2 regions of the Evansella cellulosilytica DSM 2522 genome follow, and region 2 is predicted to be linked to the other one. Evidence: riboswitches for the same ligand, from Rfam matches in the RefSeq annotation. Region 2 holds a riboswitch; the other holds the start of a gene.

Region 1 (4,315 bases), 940 kb from region 2:
TCCATTGTCGCTAAACCGCCACTTCTTGCAGTAGCCGAATTAAATAGTGAAAAAAATAGTTGCTGATGCCAACTTAATCCATCGTAAAAAGCGTTTTTTTCTATGATCCACAAACCTACTACACCGATTCCGAACACAATAAAATAAGTAGAGGCAGCAATTTTCGTAAACAAGCTAAACCTAAAACTTCTATCCTTCGAAGTAAAATACTCCTTTAACTCCATTAATACAGGGAATCCAATTGCTCCAGCGAAAATTAAAAGAATGGAAACTAATTGAACAAAGTAATCATCAACGAATGGAATTAAAGAAGCTCCTGTAACGTCAAAGCCGGCATTCGTAAAAGCTGATAATGCGGCAAAGGCACCTTGATAGTATGCCTCTCCAACTGTATCAAAATAGTTTAAGAAATACGTTCCCAGTATTAATGCACCTATTATTTCTATTCCTAAAGCGACAAACAAAATTCCACGCATTAAATTAACGAGACCAGAAAAAGCAATTTGATTGTGGTCTACCATGATAAGCATACGTTGGGAAAGATTTATTTTCCTACCGAATACGAGCCAAATGAATGTCCCTAGTGTCATCACACCAATTCCACCTAATTGAATCGCTAACGCTAATATAAAAACACCGAAACCACTATAAGTTTCAGAAACGTTTACGACAGTAAGTCCTGTGACACTTACTGCACTTACTGATGTGAAAAGAGCCTCAGAGTAGGTAACGTTTACACCAGGCTGCGCTGATATTGGTAAGTATAAAAAAATACTAAATACAAACATTGCTATTATGTAAGAAAATACAATAATCCTAAAAGGACTTAAAAACTTACTCATACCAAGATTCATTTAACATTACCTCCGCCTATAAATCGGGTAATAGTATAACACGGGATTAACATATATACTATAGTTTGTCCAAGAAATTCATGGATAATTTTTATCCGAATGAATCATGTATGTGGTAATATAATAAAAGAATAAGTTTACAGATTAACAAATGAAGGATGAATGCAATGGCCAAGAAGAAACAGTGGATTGACACAATTGAAGAACTCAATATGGAGGTTTCAGCTTATAGTAATCATCTTCTTCGCCATGTATTATTACCTGAACTATTAGGGGAAGATGAGGAAAGTATTTTATACTGGGCAGGAAAATCAGTTGCGAGAAAGCTTAAAACAGAGCAATTAGATGACCTCTCACTTTTTTTTGAAAAGGCGAACTGGGGAACACTTTCTCTCTTAAAAGAAAAAAGGACCGAAAAACATTACGAATTAGTAGCTCCCCTTATGATACACGAACGCCCTGTGACTTTAGAATGTGGTTTTTTAGCGCAATGGACTGAGCAGCAAACACAGTATGTGACAGAGGCCACATATGAAGTGAAAAAGAAAAAGCCTTTAACGTGTCGGATCATCGTTCGTTGGGATAACTCCGATCCTATTTATAAGGACTAATAAATATTTATTTTAGAAAAAAATGGGGACTCAAAAGGCTAACCTTATGAGTCCCCATTTATTGTTACTATGATGTTACTTTCGCTTCTTCTCGCACATCTAAGTCAAATGCGGTGTGAAGTGCTTCCACTGATTTCACCATATCTACTTCAGGTATGACAACAGATACTTTAATTTCTGACGTACTTACCATTTTAATAGAAACTTCTTGCTCAGAAAGTACTGTAAACATGTTTGCGGCAACACCAGGGTTTGAAACCATACCAGAACCAACTATTGATACTTTTGCCAAGTTATCCTCGTGACGAATATGCTCGTAACCTAATTCCTCTTTATTTTTCTCTAAAATAGAAAGCGCTTCTGTCAATTCATGTGTGTGAATGGAAAAAGATATATTCATTTCATTTTTGCCTGTCATTTGTTGAATGATAATGTCGACATCAATGCCCGATTCCGCAAGTGCTGAGAACACATTTGACATTGTATTAAAGTTATTCGGTAAATGTTCAATTGTAATTTTTGTCACTGCACCTTCAAAAGCTAATCCTCGTACTGCTAAATTTTGTTCCATTGACGCTTCCTCCTCTACAATCGTTCCTTCTTTATCAACCATGCTTGATCTAACAATAAGTGGTACATTATAGTTCTTTGCAAATTCAACTGCTCTAGGATGCAATACTCCAGCACCTAAGTTTGCAAGCTCCAGCATTTCATCATAGGAAATGCTATGTAGTTGTCGAGCTTTTTTAGCAGTTCTAGGGTCACAAGTATAAACACCAGTAACATCTGTAAAAATAGAACATGATTCAGCTTTAAGGGCAGCAGCCAACGCTACTGCAGTTGTATCAGAACCACCACGACCAAGCGTTGTTATCTCACCGCTTTCCGTCATCCCTTGAAAACCAGCTACTATTACAGCTTTATTTTCATCTAAAGCGGATTGCACTCTATCTGTCTCAATTCCCATTATTCTAGCGTTTTGGTGAATAGGCTCCGTTTTAATCCCCGCTTGCCAACCAGTAAACGAAACGGCATCAATACCGATTTCCTTTAAAGCCATAACCATTAAGGACATCGTTACTTGCTCACCAGTACTTAATAGCATATCCATTTCTCTTTTATCAGGATGCTCACTTATATCTTGCGCTAATCCTACTAACGCGTCGGTTGATTTCCCCATCGCAGATACAACGGTAACTACTTTGTTACCTGCTTCCATTGCAGCTTTCACCTTTTCAGCTGCTCTTTTAATTTTTGTTACATCTCCTACAGAAGTCCCTCCGAACTTCTGAACAATCGTTGCCAACATGAACGCCTCCTCTTTTGATTCAAACATACATTTCATTGTACTCTCTGCCCTATTTAATAGAACATAATCAATAAAGATAGCTCACGGATGAAACCTATGAAAGTATGAAGCTAACATACCCTATTCAGCTTTAATTAAACTGAAATTTTTCATGAGGTTTCGACAAAAATAAAATAAAAAACGACAGTAGGCTATATCCCACTGTCGAATACGACTTTTAAAATATGATACATACAAAGCCGCTCCGTGAGATAGTGCTCCATGCAGTTCTCCTGCATGACAGTTCTGTACTTATTCAATACAGATCCAGAAGATTGTCGTTGAGAAAACATTTCTTCTTCGGCGAATTCCCCTTTCAAGCTATGATCTTTGAAGCTCAACCTTCTCTCATAGTTTACTGATGGTTTTCGCACCTCTACCTTCACTCCTAAGAGCAAAAAGTTATGAATTTTTATTTTTTTGTAAGGAAATATTACACAAATAGTAGTTTATCAAATACATTTTTTTTTTGCAATTACGATTATTGCTCCTCTTCTTGTATTTTATCGAATAGCGCTTTAGCAACTAACTTTGGTATACCTACACCTTCAATTTCCTCTATATTAGCTTCCTTTATTCGCTTTAACGATCCAAAATGCTTTAAAAGTTCCCTTTTTCTCTTTTCTCCAATTCCCTCAACATCATCAAGTATAGAAGAAAACATTGATTGCTTTCTTACGTTTCTATGAAACGTAATGGCAAATCGGTGCACTTCATCTTGAATTCTTTGGAGTAAATAAAACTCCTGACTCGTTCTTTTCAAAGGAACGACCTCAGCCGGATCTCCGATCATAAGTTGTGAAGTACGGTGCTTTTCATCCTTTACGAGGCCGCAAACAGGAATATAAATGCCGAGCTCGTCCTCTAACACACCTTGCGCAGCAGAAATTTGTCCTTTTCCTCCATCGATTACAATTAAGTCAGGAAGTGGTTGATTTTCTTTCAGCAACCTTATATATCTTCTTCGAACAACTTCTCTCATCGATTCATAGTCATCAGGTCCCTCTACATCTTTCACTTTGTATTTACGATAGTTCTTTTTATCTGGCTTACCATCCAAAAAAGAAACCATCGCAGATACAGGATCGACTCCTTGAATATTAGAGTTATCAAAAGCTTCGATTCGATGAGGCGTTTCTATATTTAGTGCAGCACCGAGACGTTCAATTGCAACGATCGTTTTTTGCTCATCTCGCTCTATAAGATCGAATTTCTCCTTTAAGGCTATTTGTGCATTTTTATTAGCAAGGTCAACTAATTGCTTCTTTTGTCCTTTTTTAGGTTTAAACGTCTTCACTTGAATAAACTCTTGTACGACAGCCTCATCTATCACTTCCGGAATTAATATCTCCTTCGGTTTACGATGTTGATCGTTTAAATAAAACTGCCCAACATATGTGTAAAAATCATCCTCTGGCTCTTGGTACATTGGAAACATAGAAACATCTCTTTCAATCAATTTACCTTGTCTAATAAAAAATACTTGGACGCACATCCAACCT
Region 2 (4,315 bases):
TTTCTTTCTTCTTTAACAATAGGTGCTATTAATGCCAAATTGAAATAACCTTTCCTAACACTGTCAACGAGTTCATTGTAGAGTGCTTGCTTCAGATGAAATTGTGCCTCAGGATATAGTTGGCGAAATGCGTAAATAGCTCTCGGCAGTGTGTATGCCGCAAGACTACTTGGAAATGCAATACGAACAGTACCCTTTTCTGGCTCTAAATAATCTAACACTTCTTTTTTTGCGTCCTCCATTAAGTTCATTGCATGCTTTACTCTTTCTAAAAATAACTTACCGATTGGCGTTAATTTAACAGATCTACCATCTCGAATAAATAAATCGACACCTAATTCTTTCTCTAAATTAAAGATTTGTCTACTAACAGCCGATTGTGCAACATGTAGCGCATAAGCTGCATCTGTAACATGCTCACGATCTGCAACTTCAATGAAATATTTGATCTGTCTAAATTCCAATGTTACTCCCTCCTTACCGACGGATCTATAAAAAGCATAGGTGTTATCTGTTTTTGATATTGTTTACGTGATTATTAAATTATAAAATACAGCATAGTAGAAAATCTAACATATTTTTAAATTCGTCACTATTTTTTAACATTTATTTTCACTAGGAGGTTAAATATGAGTACAGCAGTAAAAGAAAACCAAGAAGTACAACATTATGTTAACGGTGTATATGAGCAAGTAAAAAAAAGCAATGCGCATGAGACTGAGTTTTTACAAGCGGTAAAGGAAGTGTTAGATTCATTAGTTCCTGTTTTAGCTAAAAACCCTCAGTATATAAAGCATGCAATATTAGAAAGAATGGTTGAACCTGAAAGAACGATTTCTTTTAGAGTTCCTTGGGTAGACGATCAAGGGAATGTAAAAGTGAATCGTGGTTATCGTGTCCAGTTTAATAGTGCTATTGGTCCTTATAAAGGTGGGTTAAGATTTCACCCATCAGTGAATCAGAGTATTATCAAGTTTTTAGGATTTGAACAAATATTTAAAAATTCTTTAACTGGACAACCTATTGGTGGCGGTAAAGGTGGATCTGACTTTGATCCTAAAGGGAAATCCGATTTTGAAATTATGAGATTTACACAAAGTTTTATGTCTGAATTAAGTAAGTATATAGGACCTGATACAGATGTACCAGCTGGAGACATTGGTGTTGGGGCTAGAGAAATTGGCTATATGTTTGGGCAGTATAAAAAAATGCGCGGTGCCTATGAAGCAGGAGTACTAACAGGTAAAGGTGTAGGTTATGGAGGAAGTCTTGCCCGTAAAGAAGCTACCGGTTACGGCACAGTGTATTTTGTTAATGAGATGCTAAAAAGTAAAGGCTTGAGTTTTAAAGACAGTACAGTTGTCGTATCAGGGTCAGGAAATGTTTCGATCTATGCTATGGAAAAAGCAATGGAACTTGGTGCTAAAATCCTAGCATGTAGTGACTCAAGTGGATATGTATATGATCGAAATGGCATTGACTTAAATACTGTTAAACGCTTAAAAGAAGTAGAAGGTAAAAGAATTTCTGAATATGTGAAGGAACATCCTGGTTCAGTTTTTTATGAAGGTTTTGGGGGTATTTGGAAAATACCTTGTGACATTGCGCTTCCTTGTGCTACACAAAATGAAATCGATGAAGAAGCTGCGAAACTATTAGTTGCAAATGGCGTAAAAGCCATTGGTGAAGGTGCTAATATGCCTTCCACTTTAGAAGCTGTAGATGTGTTTCTTGAAAACAATGTACTGTTTGGCCCTGCTAAAGCAGCTAATGCTGGAGGAGTAGCAGTATCAGCACTTGAAATGGCTCAAAATAGTGCAAGACTATCTTGGACTTTTGACGAGGTTGATGGAAAGCTAAAAGAGATTATGACAAATATTTACAACGACAGCTTAAAAGCGGCAGAGGAATATGGTGTTCCAGGTAACCTTGTAGTTGGAGCGAACATTGCTGGTTTTGTCAAAGTAGCGGATGCTATGATTACGCAAGGGGTCATATAAGTCCCCCACTCCTAACATTTGCATTACGAAAGTAAATTTGTTAGAGTAAAATAAAGTTCATATTCTTAACTTCAATCCTAATTTGAAGTGAGTTTAGAGGTGCAAAAACCATTAGTACACTTTTAGAGGATGATGAGATCCTATGAAAAATGTGGAAAGGGGAATTTGCCGAAGCGGCATACTACTCACAAGTATGTTGCTGGTTCTGTCATTGAATAAGTGCAGGACTGTCATATAGTTCATTTTTAATGACACTATATGGAGGGCTATCTCACGCTAGAATAATCATTTAGTAAACTGATATCTAGCAGCAACGATGTCCTCGTTGCTGCTTTTTTATGTTTAAGTAATGATTGTTCACCTGATTTAGCTCTATTCACGAACTTTTTTCGACTAGTCGAAACTAAAATCTGTTGAATAGAGGTGCTTTACATGAATTTTGGAACATTAATAACTGCGATGATTACGCCATTCGATCATGATGAAGAAATTGATTATCCGGCAACTAAATCACTGATTCACTATTTAATTGACAATGGATCCGACAGCATTGTCATTGGAGGAACAACAGGTGAATCTCCTACATTGACAATAGAAGAAAAAACTGATTTTTTTAAGTATGTAGTAAAAGAAGTAGACGGGAGGATTCCTGTAATAGCTGGTACAGGAACAAACAGCACAAAATCATCTATACAGCTAACAAAAATTGCTGAAGAGAGCGGTGTTGATGCTGCGATGCTTGTTGCTCCTTATTATAATAAGCCAAGTCAGGAAGGGATATATCGACACTTTGAAAAAATTGCTCATAGTACCTCCCTCCCAATCATGCTTTATAATATTCCTGGGCGTTGCTCTGTTAACATAGACCCAAATACTATTATTAAGCTCTCAAACATTGACAATATTGTGGCAGTGAAAGAAGCCAGTGGAGATATAAATGCTATTGCCGCAATTGCTGAAAAAACGTATGATTCGTTTTATGTATACTGTGGTGATGATAGTTTAACATTACCTACTCTTTCGGTTGGTGGTCATGGTGTTGTTTCAGTAGCATCACACATATTAGGGAGTGAAATGAAAGAAATGATTGATGCCCATGAAACTGGAAATGCATTATTGGCAAAACAGTTACATCAAGAATTATTACCAATGATGCATGCTCTATTTATTGCTCCAAATCCAACACCTGTTAAAGCAGCACTAGAAATGTTTGGAATAAATGCTGGCTCAGTAAGAATGCCATTAGTACCTTTAACTCAGGAAGAGTCAAAAGTATTATATGAATGTTTACAACATAAGCTGCTGTCTAGAGCTGTTTAATTATATCCCCTCCCCTTCTATCGTTTAAAAATGTGTTAAAATACAAATGAATAAGAAGAGGAGGCTTCATTTTGATTGCAGTAGTATACGACTTAGAACTCGTGAAACGATTCAAAAAAGGACAGTTGAGTGAAATTATTGAGATTGGTGCATGTAAGGTAGACTTAACATCTCTTAAAATAATTGACGATATCCAAATTTATATGCTCCCGAAAAATGGATATATTCCGAAGAGCTCCAGAAAGTTTATCAATATGACTCAAGATGATGTTAAAAGTGCGATACCCTTTTCAGATGGCATGAAGAAATTCATTTTTTGGCTACAAAAAGAAGAAGATTATTTTCTATGTTCTTGGGGAAAAGACGATAAAGTACACTTCATCGATCAATGTCTTCGAAATAACATGAAGTTAAAGTGGTTTAAGAATTACAATGATATTCAGCCACAAATCGGAAAAGCATTAAAACAAAATACGAAAAATCAGTTAGGCTTAAAAAATGCGCTACATTTAGCAAATATTGAGCCCGTTGGTCAAGCGCATAGAGGTATTGATGACACGATTAACACCGCATTGTTATTAATAAAATACTTTGATGAAGTTACATTACGTACTAACATGATTACTGAAAAAGAATTAAATCTTTTCGAATCGAAACGTAAAAAAAGGCGAAATCGCCCCCACTCTAAAAGTGAGAAACAAATAAAACATATACACTCCACTGATAAAATATAAAGGTTGGCCAAGAACTAAACTTCTGGTCAACCTTTATTTCATTTTAATATTAATTATTGTGAAGTTGCTAACACGTTACAAATTAGTATAACCACTTGCTACTACCTATGGCATAAACGCTCCAAAACATTTTCAAAAAACAGGCGTCCTCCCTATTTCATTTAATTAGCTGGTACATACGCTAATCGTATAGAAGGAAATAAGAGTATAAATTTCCTGAATTAAATATAAAGGGTGTGGCTAATGTCAGTAAACTATTAC

The links. A riboswitch is a leader RNA that binds a small molecule or an ion and turns the genes downstream of it on or off. The one in region 2 is predicted to bind lysine.
Region 1: it holds a riboswitch for lysine, as region 2 does, so the genes downstream of both, BCELL_RS15595 (aspartate kinase) here and dapA (4-hydroxy-tetrahydrodipicolinate synthase) in region 2, are expected to answer to the same signal.

Annotation. Positions count from the first base shown of each region.
Region 1 is NC_014829.1:3,358,542-3,362,856, forward strand. It holds gene BCELL_RS15585 (TrkH family potassium uptake protein) at 1-854, opposite strand, end outside; gene BCELL_RS15590 (YslB family protein) at 1,022-1,465, shown strand; gene BCELL_RS15595 (aspartate kinase) at 1,533-2,771, opposite strand; lysine riboswitch at 3,019-3,200, opposite strand; gene uvrC (excinuclease ABC subunit UvrC) at 3,295-4,315, opposite strand, start outside.
Region 2 is NC_014829.1:2,422,216-2,426,530, forward strand. It holds gene gltC (glutamate biosynthesis transcriptional regulator GltC) at 1-464, opposite strand, end outside; gene gdhA (NADP-specific glutamate dehydrogenase) at 630-2,000, shown strand; lysine riboswitch at 2,087-2,277, shown strand; gene dapA (4-hydroxy-tetrahydrodipicolinate synthase) at 2,433-3,320, shown strand; gene BCELL_RS11065 (3'-5' exonuclease) at 3,392-4,054, shown strand; gene BCELL_RS11070 (hypothetical protein) at 4,298-4,315, shown strand, end outside.